Regions from separate parts of the Nostoc sp. CmiVER01 genome, predicted to be linked through region 2. Evidence: riboswitches for the same ligand, from Rfam matches in the RefSeq annotation. Region 2 holds a riboswitch; the other holds the start of a gene.
What was found. Region 2 has a riboswitch for cobalamin ahead of cobG (precorrin-3B synthase). Riboswitches for the same ligand answer to the same signal wherever they lie in the genome.
Positions count from the first base shown of each region.

Region 1: another riboswitch for cobalamin. It lies ahead of RMZ43_RS17855 (DUF1636 family protein); the one in region 2 lies ahead of cobG (precorrin-3B synthase).

Region 1 covers NZ_JAVRBU020000009.1:373,012-377,816, forward strand. The annotation lists gene RMZ43_RS17840 (mechanosensitive ion channel family protein) at 1-823, opposite strand, end outside; gene RMZ43_RS17845 (hypothetical protein) at 1,486-1,695, shown strand; tRNA gene RMZ43_RS17850 (tRNA-Val) at 2,388-2,461, opposite strand; cobalamin riboswitch at 2,562-2,725, shown strand; gene RMZ43_RS17855 (DUF1636 family protein) at 2,748-3,164, shown strand; gene RMZ43_RS17860 (cobalt-precorrin-6A reductase) at 3,167-3,910, shown strand; gene RMZ43_RS17865 (BMP family ABC transporter substrate-binding protein) at 4,137-4,805, opposite strand, start outside.
Region 2 covers NZ_JAVRBU020000015.1:97,348-102,152, reverse strand. The annotation lists gene RMZ43_RS25170 (FAD-binding domain-containing protein) at 1-255, shown strand, start outside; gene RMZ43_RS25165 (hypothetical protein) at 274-690, shown strand; gene RMZ43_RS25160 (XisI protein) at 852-1,187, opposite strand; gene RMZ43_RS25155 (XisH family protein) at 1,175-1,591, opposite strand; adenosylcobalamin-variant (AdoCbl-variant) riboswitch at 1,777-1,869, shown strand; gene cobG (precorrin-3B synthase) at 1,932-3,461, shown strand; gene RMZ43_RS25145 (precorrin-8X methylmutase) at 3,509-4,135, shown strand; gene RMZ43_RS25140 (precorrin-2 C(20)-methyltransferase) at 4,138-4,805, shown strand, end outside.

The DNA of each region.
Region 1 (4,805 bases), on a different contig from region 2:
TGGTCAAAGTTCCAGCAAAGATCACTAAGCCGAACAACAAACCAATCAAAATTATTAATTCAGTAAGAGAGTAAGGATTCTTGCCTAATGTCAGAATAGGTGAGGTGAAACTGGTGATCAGGATATTTGAAATTTGGTAGCTCCATTGACGAGTGAAAGGAAAGAGATTAGTGATATAAAGAATGGCGCTTATCCAAAGTGCGATACGCATACTCGCCAACACTAATTTGAAAAATAATTCTAATAATTTTAGTGGTTCTGAATTCGGTATCTCATTGTTAAGAGTAGTTAAGCGTTGTGAAGCTGCTCGGAAAAAGCGATGCTTAATCCATCCTAATAGCCAAGTGAATCCGGCAGTGATAAGTAAAATTACTACTGCTAGAAAAGTTGTTTGTTGGAGATAGGTTTTAGTTCGCTCTAAGCGAGCTTCTTGTAACGCTTCTTCAATTTGCCGCCCCCAGATGCTTGCCTGCTCATCAACTGTGCTACCCGGAACAGTATCTTGTTCTGTAACTGTTAATAGATAGCGATTATTTAGCAAAATAGTAGGTAGCTGGTTACGTTTTTCAATTTTGACTTGAATAGATTCAGAAGATTTAATCGCATCTTTTAGTTGTGAGTTGATTAAATTTGTCCGTTCTTGAGCGCTATACCGGCCAGAATCGCTGATTTTAAAAAGCTGTTGCCCATCCAAAATCACCGGAGCTTTATTTAATGCTTGAGCAACTACAGGAGTGAACCAGATAAACAAAACAAAAGTTAGTACTGCAATGAAAATATTGAAATATTTTGATGGCAGTCGCAAACGGTGATAATAACGCATTAGGATTTTAACAAGATAATTTTAGTCTAGCTAATTAATATTAGCTAGATTTTGTCACAATCAATTTTTTACCATAAAATAAAACCAATATAGCAGCAATCTACTTTGAGTTTTTAAATTACTCGCTTGCTGTGCCTTGGTGTTCGCGTTAGCGTTTTTGAAAGATAAGCCTCTCTGCAAAGAGAAGCTTCTCGCATAAAAGTGTAGCGCAAGTGCGATAAATAGAGAGTGGGGAATGGAGAAGAAGCTTTCTCAGAGGATACTTATTTTTTACAAAAATCAAATACGGCTTTTATAAAAATAACTTGATTTAGAGTTATATAACTGTTAACTTGCGGTAAGCCAAGGAAGGATTTATGTATTATTGCAGTGCCACAAAGAAGCGATGCTCTTGATTCATTTGTAATTGTTGCGATCGCTTTGTTCTAGAGGCAAGCCATCCAAATTCCGGTTCCTTAACGATGCCTGCGCCTACGCTATTCTCCGGCAGCAAGGGATTAGAGAGAAAATATCAAAGGTATAATTCTTATGCATCTTCCGAGAGAAGCCATTTAGCTGAAATATTTGTCATAATTCCCAGTAATTGCGGTTACATAGTTTTATTCATGTAATTTTAACACCCTAATTGAATATGACAACTTGATATTAAAGGAGAGTTTTTTATGTCAGTCCAAAACTTAGAAGATTTTTTTCACACACAATTAGTTAAACACGGTGTGAACTACAACTTGGCTGCACAAGCAGCTAAAATATTGGCTTCTGGCAAACCTGATGAGCTATTAACAGCAGAAGAGAAGTATTTGGCTACAGAAGTTTGTCAGCAGTGGTTCAAACAGCGTCAACGTCTAGAGCGACTCAATTCTATTTTATAGAAGTGACTAGGAAGATTTAGTAAAAATTGTGACTTTAGTTATATACCTTAAGGAGAAATTAGCCTTGAATATTTATCTCTAAAGAAGAATGAATAGAGTAGATTTGCAGAGTTAATTTAGAGCAGTAAAACAACAATGATTGAGCTTCCGCTCAATTTTGCAAAGTCCTTTGAGCATAGCTGCGCTTACCGCCTCCTTTAGAGAAGGCGATCGCAATTAATATAATGATGCCAGTTAATTAAGTGGACAAAACAGGTAAAGAACACGTCTTTGACAAAACTTGCAATTAGGCATTACACAATCAGCACCCTCTGATTATACAACGTTATTTAGTTTCAACATTCTTGCAACTTTGTTTAAATGCGATCGCTCCTATCATTTCAGATATTTCTAAAGGTTATAAATTACCCTATTCTCAGCTAACCATTGCTTCCGCTCAAGATAATCTGGTATAATATATGCCACCCTATGCCAAAATGCGGTGCTGTAATGCGGTTTAATGATTAAGCCCGAATACTTAAGATTTAAGATATAAATAAAAAAGTCCGTGCTACATATATTGCAAAGCACAGGGTAATTTTCCTAAGCAGAGTATTAAGTTTGCAGTAGTAGTTTTCAACCATAAAGTTGCCGTTGCGACAAAGTTATGGGTAAAATCACACAGCGACATTAAATTTGTGAATGTATAAAAATGGACGTAACTGGATTCGAACCAGTGACCTCTACGATGTCAACGTAGCGCTCTAACCAACTGAGCTATACGTCCTTAACCACACAATTATCAACAGTAACACATACTTTCTTGATTAAGCAAGATAAAGGTGTAAATCCATCTTATAAGCGAAGTCCCATTCGAGTAGGGTGTATGATCGATAAGGCTATTCGGTTCTGGTAGGGAGCAGCTACCAGAGGTAACGGGGAAAGTTCGGTGCAAATCCGGCGCTGTCCCGCAACTGTAAACCCATTTGAGATGTAATCTAACATCCCAAATAGAGTAAGTCAGGATGCCCGCCGAAATAGATTTATCAGTTCCACATATCTGCGAGTTACAGATGACTACTACTGTAAATATTTCTCCGACTAGTCCCTTGGGTGTTGCTGATCATACTTTATTTGTTTGCAAAACTTGTGCTAGCGTTTGGCAAGATGGAAAACGCTTAGGTGAAAGTGGCGGTGAAAAACTTCTATCTCAACTTCAGCAACTTGCACAAGATTGGGACTTACGAGATCAATTCCCAATTCAGGAAGTTGAATGCATGAGTGCTTGTAATCGTTCTTGTGTAGTTGCCTTTGCTGCTAAAGGCAAATTAACATATTTATTTGGTGATTTAGCTGTTGATGGTAGTGCATCTGCGGTACTAGAATGTGCTAGTCAATACTATACCAAAGCAAATGGTTTACTACCTTGGTCAGAGCGTCCAGAAGCGCTGAAAAAGGGCATTTTGGCAAAAATTCCACCTTTATCTTAATGATGCGTGTTTTGATTCTGGGTGGTACAGGAGATGCCGCAGAAGTAGCTGCCAAAGTCTCGACTATCCAAGGGTTAGAGGCAATCACGTCTTTAGCTGGGCGCACCCGGGAACCATCAGTACCGTTAGGCGATTTACGGATTGGAGGTTTCGGTGGTGTGCCTGGATTGGCTAGCTATTTGCGAGTCATGCAAATCGACTTATTAATTGATGCAACTCATCCTTTTGCTACTCAGATTTCTTTTAATGCGGCGGATGCTGCAACTGAAGTCGGAGTACCCCGTCTGATGTTAATACGCCCACCTTGGGAAAAAGCAAGTGGCGATCGCTGGATTGAAGTTAATAGTGTTGAAGCCGCCGCAGCATCTCTAGCAAACCAGGCACAGCGAGTATTTTTAACAGTTGGCAGGCAAGAACTCGCCGCCTTTGCTCACTGCGAGAAAATTTGGTTTCTGATGCGGATGATTGATCCTCCTACCAATGATGCTTTAGTGCCACCGGGAGTAATATTGTGCGATCGCGGGCCCTTTACCCTCAATAATGAAAGACAAATCCTGATTCATAACAAGATTGATACCATAGTAAGTAAAAATAGCGGTGGCGATGCAACAAAGCCCAAGATTATTGCAGCGCGAGAACTGGGCGTGAAGATTATTATGATAAATCGTCCAGCCATACCGCCAGGGGAGCAAGTTACTCATGTTGATGGTGTTTTGGCATGGCTATTTGACAAGTTGCACGACTAGTGTAATGAAGAAAAAGCCACCGATCAGAATCAAAGCCACTTCTTTCTATCCAGCATCTCAAATTTAAAAAAGAAATCCTAGTATTGCGTGTAGCGTCTCGCAGAGAAGGAGCGTCAGCGGCTTGCCGCAGGCTACCGCAAAGGCACAGAGAACACAGAGAGAAAGAGAGAAAATTCTAAAACTTGGTTTACTCAGCAAAATTGGGTTGGTCGAGTGTTTAGCAGTGCTAAGATTTCCCTTTAGGAATTGACCCTTCAATTCCTTCAACATACCAATCCATCGCCAGTTGTCTTTGATCATCCAAAACCTTACCTTTTGGCACTCGCACCACCCCTTTTTGATCTTTTACCGGGCCATCAAAAGGATGTGCAGTACCCTGAATAAACTCATCGCGCTTCACATTCACCAGTTGTTGCACATCCCCTGGAATTTCCTGATTCATTGGGGAAATATCCACCATTCCTTGACCAATTCCATCCCAAACCTCTTGAGATTTCCAAGTATTACTCATTACAGCCAAGGCTTTATCTGTATAGAATTTGCCCCATTTGTTAATAGCTGATGTTAGGTGGGCATTTTGACCAAACTTACTCATATCAGTGTTGTAGCCAAAAGCATAAATGCCTTTCTCCTGTGCCAATTGGACAACAGCACCAGAATCGGTATGCTGCGCCAGTACATCCGCACCTAAATTAACCAAAGCTTGAGCCGCTTCTCTTTCTTTATCTGGATCGTACCAACTTTGTACCCAAAGTACCTTAACTCTTGCTTGGGGATTTGTTAGCCTTACTCCTTGAGTGAATGCACTGATTCCCCGAATTACTTCTGGAATTGGGTATGCGCCAATAAAACCTACTATATTTGATTTTGTCATCTTGCCAGCAATCATGCCGGT
Region 2 (4,805 bases):
GATGGAGATCCTGCTAGTAATAATATGTCATGGCAATGGGTTGCCAGCACCTTTAGTCAAAAACCGTATTTTTTCAATCGTGAGAACTTAGAACGCTACACCAAAAGCATTTATTGCCAGAAATGTCCCCTTTACGGTCATTGTGATTTTGAAGGCAGCTATGAAGAATTAGAACAGCGACTTTTTCCCAAAGGGGAATTTAGCAAACAAGCCAATAGCCAAAGTTGGCAGCGTGGAAAGAAAGGTAAAAAGTAAGGTAAAAGACCAAAAAAGATGAATAAACCAATTGTTTGGATACATGGAGATTGCCTCAGTCCATACAACCCTGTATTACAAAAATATCCCGATGCGCCAGCTATCTGGGTTTGGGATGAGGCTTTGATAGAGGAATGGCAACTGAGTCTTAAACGCCTCACGTTTATTTACGAATGCTTGCTGGAGTTACCTGTTGTTATCCGTCGTGGCGATGTGGCACAAGAAATTTTAGTTTTTGCTCAAGAACATGATGCGAATTTAGTCGTCACAGCCGACAGTCCGAGTCCCCGATTTGATGATATCTGCAATCAAATGGAAGGTTCTATAGAAGTGGAGGTGCTAGAGGTGGAACCATTTTTTGACTATGATGGCTATATTGACCTCAAGCGGTTTTCGCGCTATTGGAAAGTGGCTCAAAATTATGTTTTTGAGTAGGGGAATTGTAAATATTATAGTTTGCGTAGGCGTAGCCCGCCGCAGGCATCGCTAAAGGCTCAGATTCTCCACTTCTGTTAAAAGTTTAGGATTTTTGGCACATCCTACAATAAGTATTGGGATATTCTATACTTGAAATTCCTCCCAATGACATAGCTTTTTTAACCCACACCAAACCCCGTGTATTGCCTTACTAATGGTTCATGAAATGCCAAAACAATATCTTCCTTTGGGATTCCTAACTTTACTAAGTCATTGGCAATACCAATCTCGGTACCGTCGTATTGTATCCAAATCTTCTCATCTTTGATATCGAGATGCAAAACACACCCATATTGCCGTCGTCGCCTCTTCCAGCCTACGTACACTAATTGATAGTGATCGTTAATAGAATCAAAAATAACTTGTTTTTCTATTTCACTCTTTGACGAACCTCGACTAGCATAAGCTGTCAGTAATTGTTGAATATAAGCTCGATATTGTTCTAATTTTTCCATCCTACAATCACCTCATTCACAGGATCGTAAACGATTAGCTTTAGTTGAGAGCGTTGAATAACAATTTGAATGAATTGCAATGCAAAGAAGCTGCTATAAGTTCCTAAAGGAACAGCTAAGTATAAAACTCGTTCTGGTTCTTGAATCTCTAGAGCAATTTTATAATTGAAACATTGACCTAATGCTGTATGAAATTCGTAAATATTTGATGCACCAAGAAAACTTTTAATCTCAACCGCTATTTTCTCTCCGGCTCTCTCAGCTGCTAATATCGGTTCTGCACCCAAATCAATGTACATTTCAACCCCACCGACTTCAATTTCTAGAGGATCATCTGTAATCACCCAACCTTCTTTTTCTAGTCCTTTTCTAACAGCATTATGAAAAATATCTCTTGCAGCCATTCAAATATAACTTTCTTAAATATGTAGATGAATGAAGTGCGGCTTCCCGCAGGGGATTACGAATTGGTATTGCTTTTAAATATAGCACTGGATATAAAAAGTCAAAGCCCTTGCGATTGATTGACTTTCCGCAATCCGTTAAAAATATGAAGCATTAAATTTTCTGACTACCTTCTCGTGCTAAATTACTAAAGCTTGGAGTTGGGAAACTCCGGTGAAATTCCGGGACTGTGCCGCAGCTGTGAGGGGATCGCCCAAGTCAGAATGCCAACTCTCAAGATGTCAGAGAAGACACACTCACCGTCTACTCCCTGCGTTGCACGGGGAAGGAGTTCCAAGTTTGCTTTCTAGATTTGCCACTTGTCCTGGCTTGTTTTATGCTACACCCGCCGCCGATGGTATATTATCTCGCATTAGAATACCAGGTGGAATTATTAATAGTCAGCAGTGCCGTGCGATCGCAGATATAGCAGAACAGTACGGTGGCGGCTATGTAGATGTGACTAATCGAGCTAATCTCCAAGTCCGCGAAATCCGCACGGGGATAAATGCTGAGGTTCTGAAACATCTACAGGATATAGGACTAGGTTCTCGTAATCCTGTTGTAGACCACATCCGTAATATTATGACCAGCCCAACTGCTGGTATTGACCCGCTAGAATTAATCGATACCCGTCTTTTTGTCCAAAGTTGGGATGATTATATTGCTGCACAGCCGGCGCTTTCGGAACTGTCGGCAAAATTTAGCGTTTGCTTTGATGGTGGTGGGATAATTCGGGTGTGCGATCGCTTGAATGATATCCTATTTGCTGCTGTCTTAGTTGATGGTAATGTTTATTTTCGCCTTCATCTCAGTGTAGGCGCAAAGGGTCAACCGCCCAGCGATATGGGAATTTTGTTATCACCAGAGCAATGTTTACCCGTCTTGGGAGCTTTGGCAGAGGTCTATCTAGCTCATAGTAATACTACAAGTAAACGTCGGCTACGGCTATTAGAGTTATTAAATACTTTGGGTTGTGAAAATTATCTCCAGGAAGTTCAGCAGCGTCTACCTTTTTCTCTTTTATGCAGTGACCTAACCCCCAACTTATTAAGGAAGGAGGAGGAATTCTCTACTCTTGTGCAAGGAGAGGGAAAGTATCAGCATATTGGACTCCATCCCCAACGTCAGCAAGGCTTATTTTACATTGGTGTCGTCTTACCCCTTGGACGATTGGAGAGTAACCAAATGCGAGGTTTAGCAGATTTAGCAACGAAATACGGTAGCGGCACTCTTCGATTAACCCCCTGGCAAAATCTACTGTTAACTGATATTCCTCAGCAATGGGTTAGCGATGTCCAAACTGAAATTGCTTTCTTAGGATTAGATTCTTCAGCAACCAACATCAAGAGTGCATTAGTTGCCTGTTCTGGAAAAAAAGGTTGCGCCGCTTCTGCCACAGATACCAAAGATCATGCATTAGGATTAGCAGAATATCTTGAAACTCGCGTTACTCTGGATTGCCCAGTTAATATCCACTTTAGCGGTTGCGAAAAATCCTGCGCCCAGCATAGCAAGAGTGATATTACTCTGCTTGGTGTCAGCATTGAGGCTGACAATGGAACTCTGGAAGCCTATCACGTTTATGTTGGTGAGAGCAAGGAGAAATTCGGACGTGAACTATATCAAAATGTAACTTTTGCCGAACTACCGGCATTAATAGAGCGGATGCTATGTATATATAAAATTCAACGTCTAAATTCTGATGAGTCCTTTGGGGAATTTGCTAATCGATATGCGATCGCCCAATTACAGCAGTTATTTAATATTATTCCTAAATCATTTGTAAATAAGAAGATTCCCAACTTTCTAGAGAAGTCGTCAATCTAAGCCTTTCAATTTTATTTGTCAATCCAAAATCTAAAATCCCAAATCGAATGCCCGACTATATCCGAGATGCCAACGAAATTTACCGCAATTCTTTTGCAATCATCCGGTCAGAAGCGAACCTAGATGTGCTGCCGATAGATGTAGCAAAAGTTGCTGTACGTCTCATTCATGCCTGTGGAATGACGGATATTGTCACTGACTTGGGATATTCACCAACAGCAGTACAATCTGCAAGGGCAGCACTAGCCACAGGAGCGCCAATTCTGTGCGATTGCCGGATGGTTGCCGATGGCGTTACCAGGCGACGGTTGTCTGCAAATAATCAAGTGATTTGTACTCTCAACGAACCGGAAGTGCCAGAAATTGCCCAGCGTCTGGGTACTACAAGGTCGGCGGCAGCCCTAGAATTATGGCGATCGCACCTGGAAGGATCGGTGATTGCAATTGGTAATGCGCCCACAGCACTATTCCGCCTATTAGAAATGCTCGATGAAGGAGTGCCGAAACCTGCTATCATTTTAGGCTTTCCAGTGGGGTTTGTCGGTGCAGCCGAATCGAAAGCCGCATTGGCAGCAGACAGCAGGAATGTACCATTTTTGACCTTACACGGTCGGCGCGGTGGAAGTGCGATCGCAGCCGCAGCAGTTAACGCCCTGGCAACGGAGGAAGAATGAATATGGAAAATAAAGGTCGTCTTTATGGAATTGGTGTCGGGCCAGGCGATCCCGAACTATTGACTCTGAAAGCACTGCGGTTATTACGTGCGGCTCCTGTGGTAGCTTATCAATCAGCCACAGATAAAGAAAGTATTGCCAGAGCGATCGTCGCGCAGTATTTACCTGGGAATCAAATTGAGGTGTTATTTCACCTCCCCCGCGCCTTGGAACCGGAAAATGCCAAGTCTATTTATGACAAGGAAATTGAACCAATCGCCGACCATTTAGCGGCCGGTCGAGATGTTGTAGTACTGTGTGAGGGAGATCCATTTTTCTATGGCTCATTCATGTACGTGTTCACTCGGTTATGTGACCAGTATGAAACAGAAGTTGTACCCGGGGTTTCCTCGCTGATGGCTTGTCCGGTAGCATTGGGTGTACCTTTCACCTACTACACCGATATTCTCACAGTCTTACCCGCGCCATTGCCAGCAGAAGAACTAACTACACATCTGCTGATGACCGACGCAGCCGCAATTATGAAGCTAGGTCGTCACTTTACCAAAGTACGAGATATCCTGCATAAATTAGGGCTAGCATCACGGGCAAGATATATTGAGCGAGCATCAACATCACAGCAACGCATCATACCTTTGGATGAAGTTGATCCAGATGAAGTACCTTATTT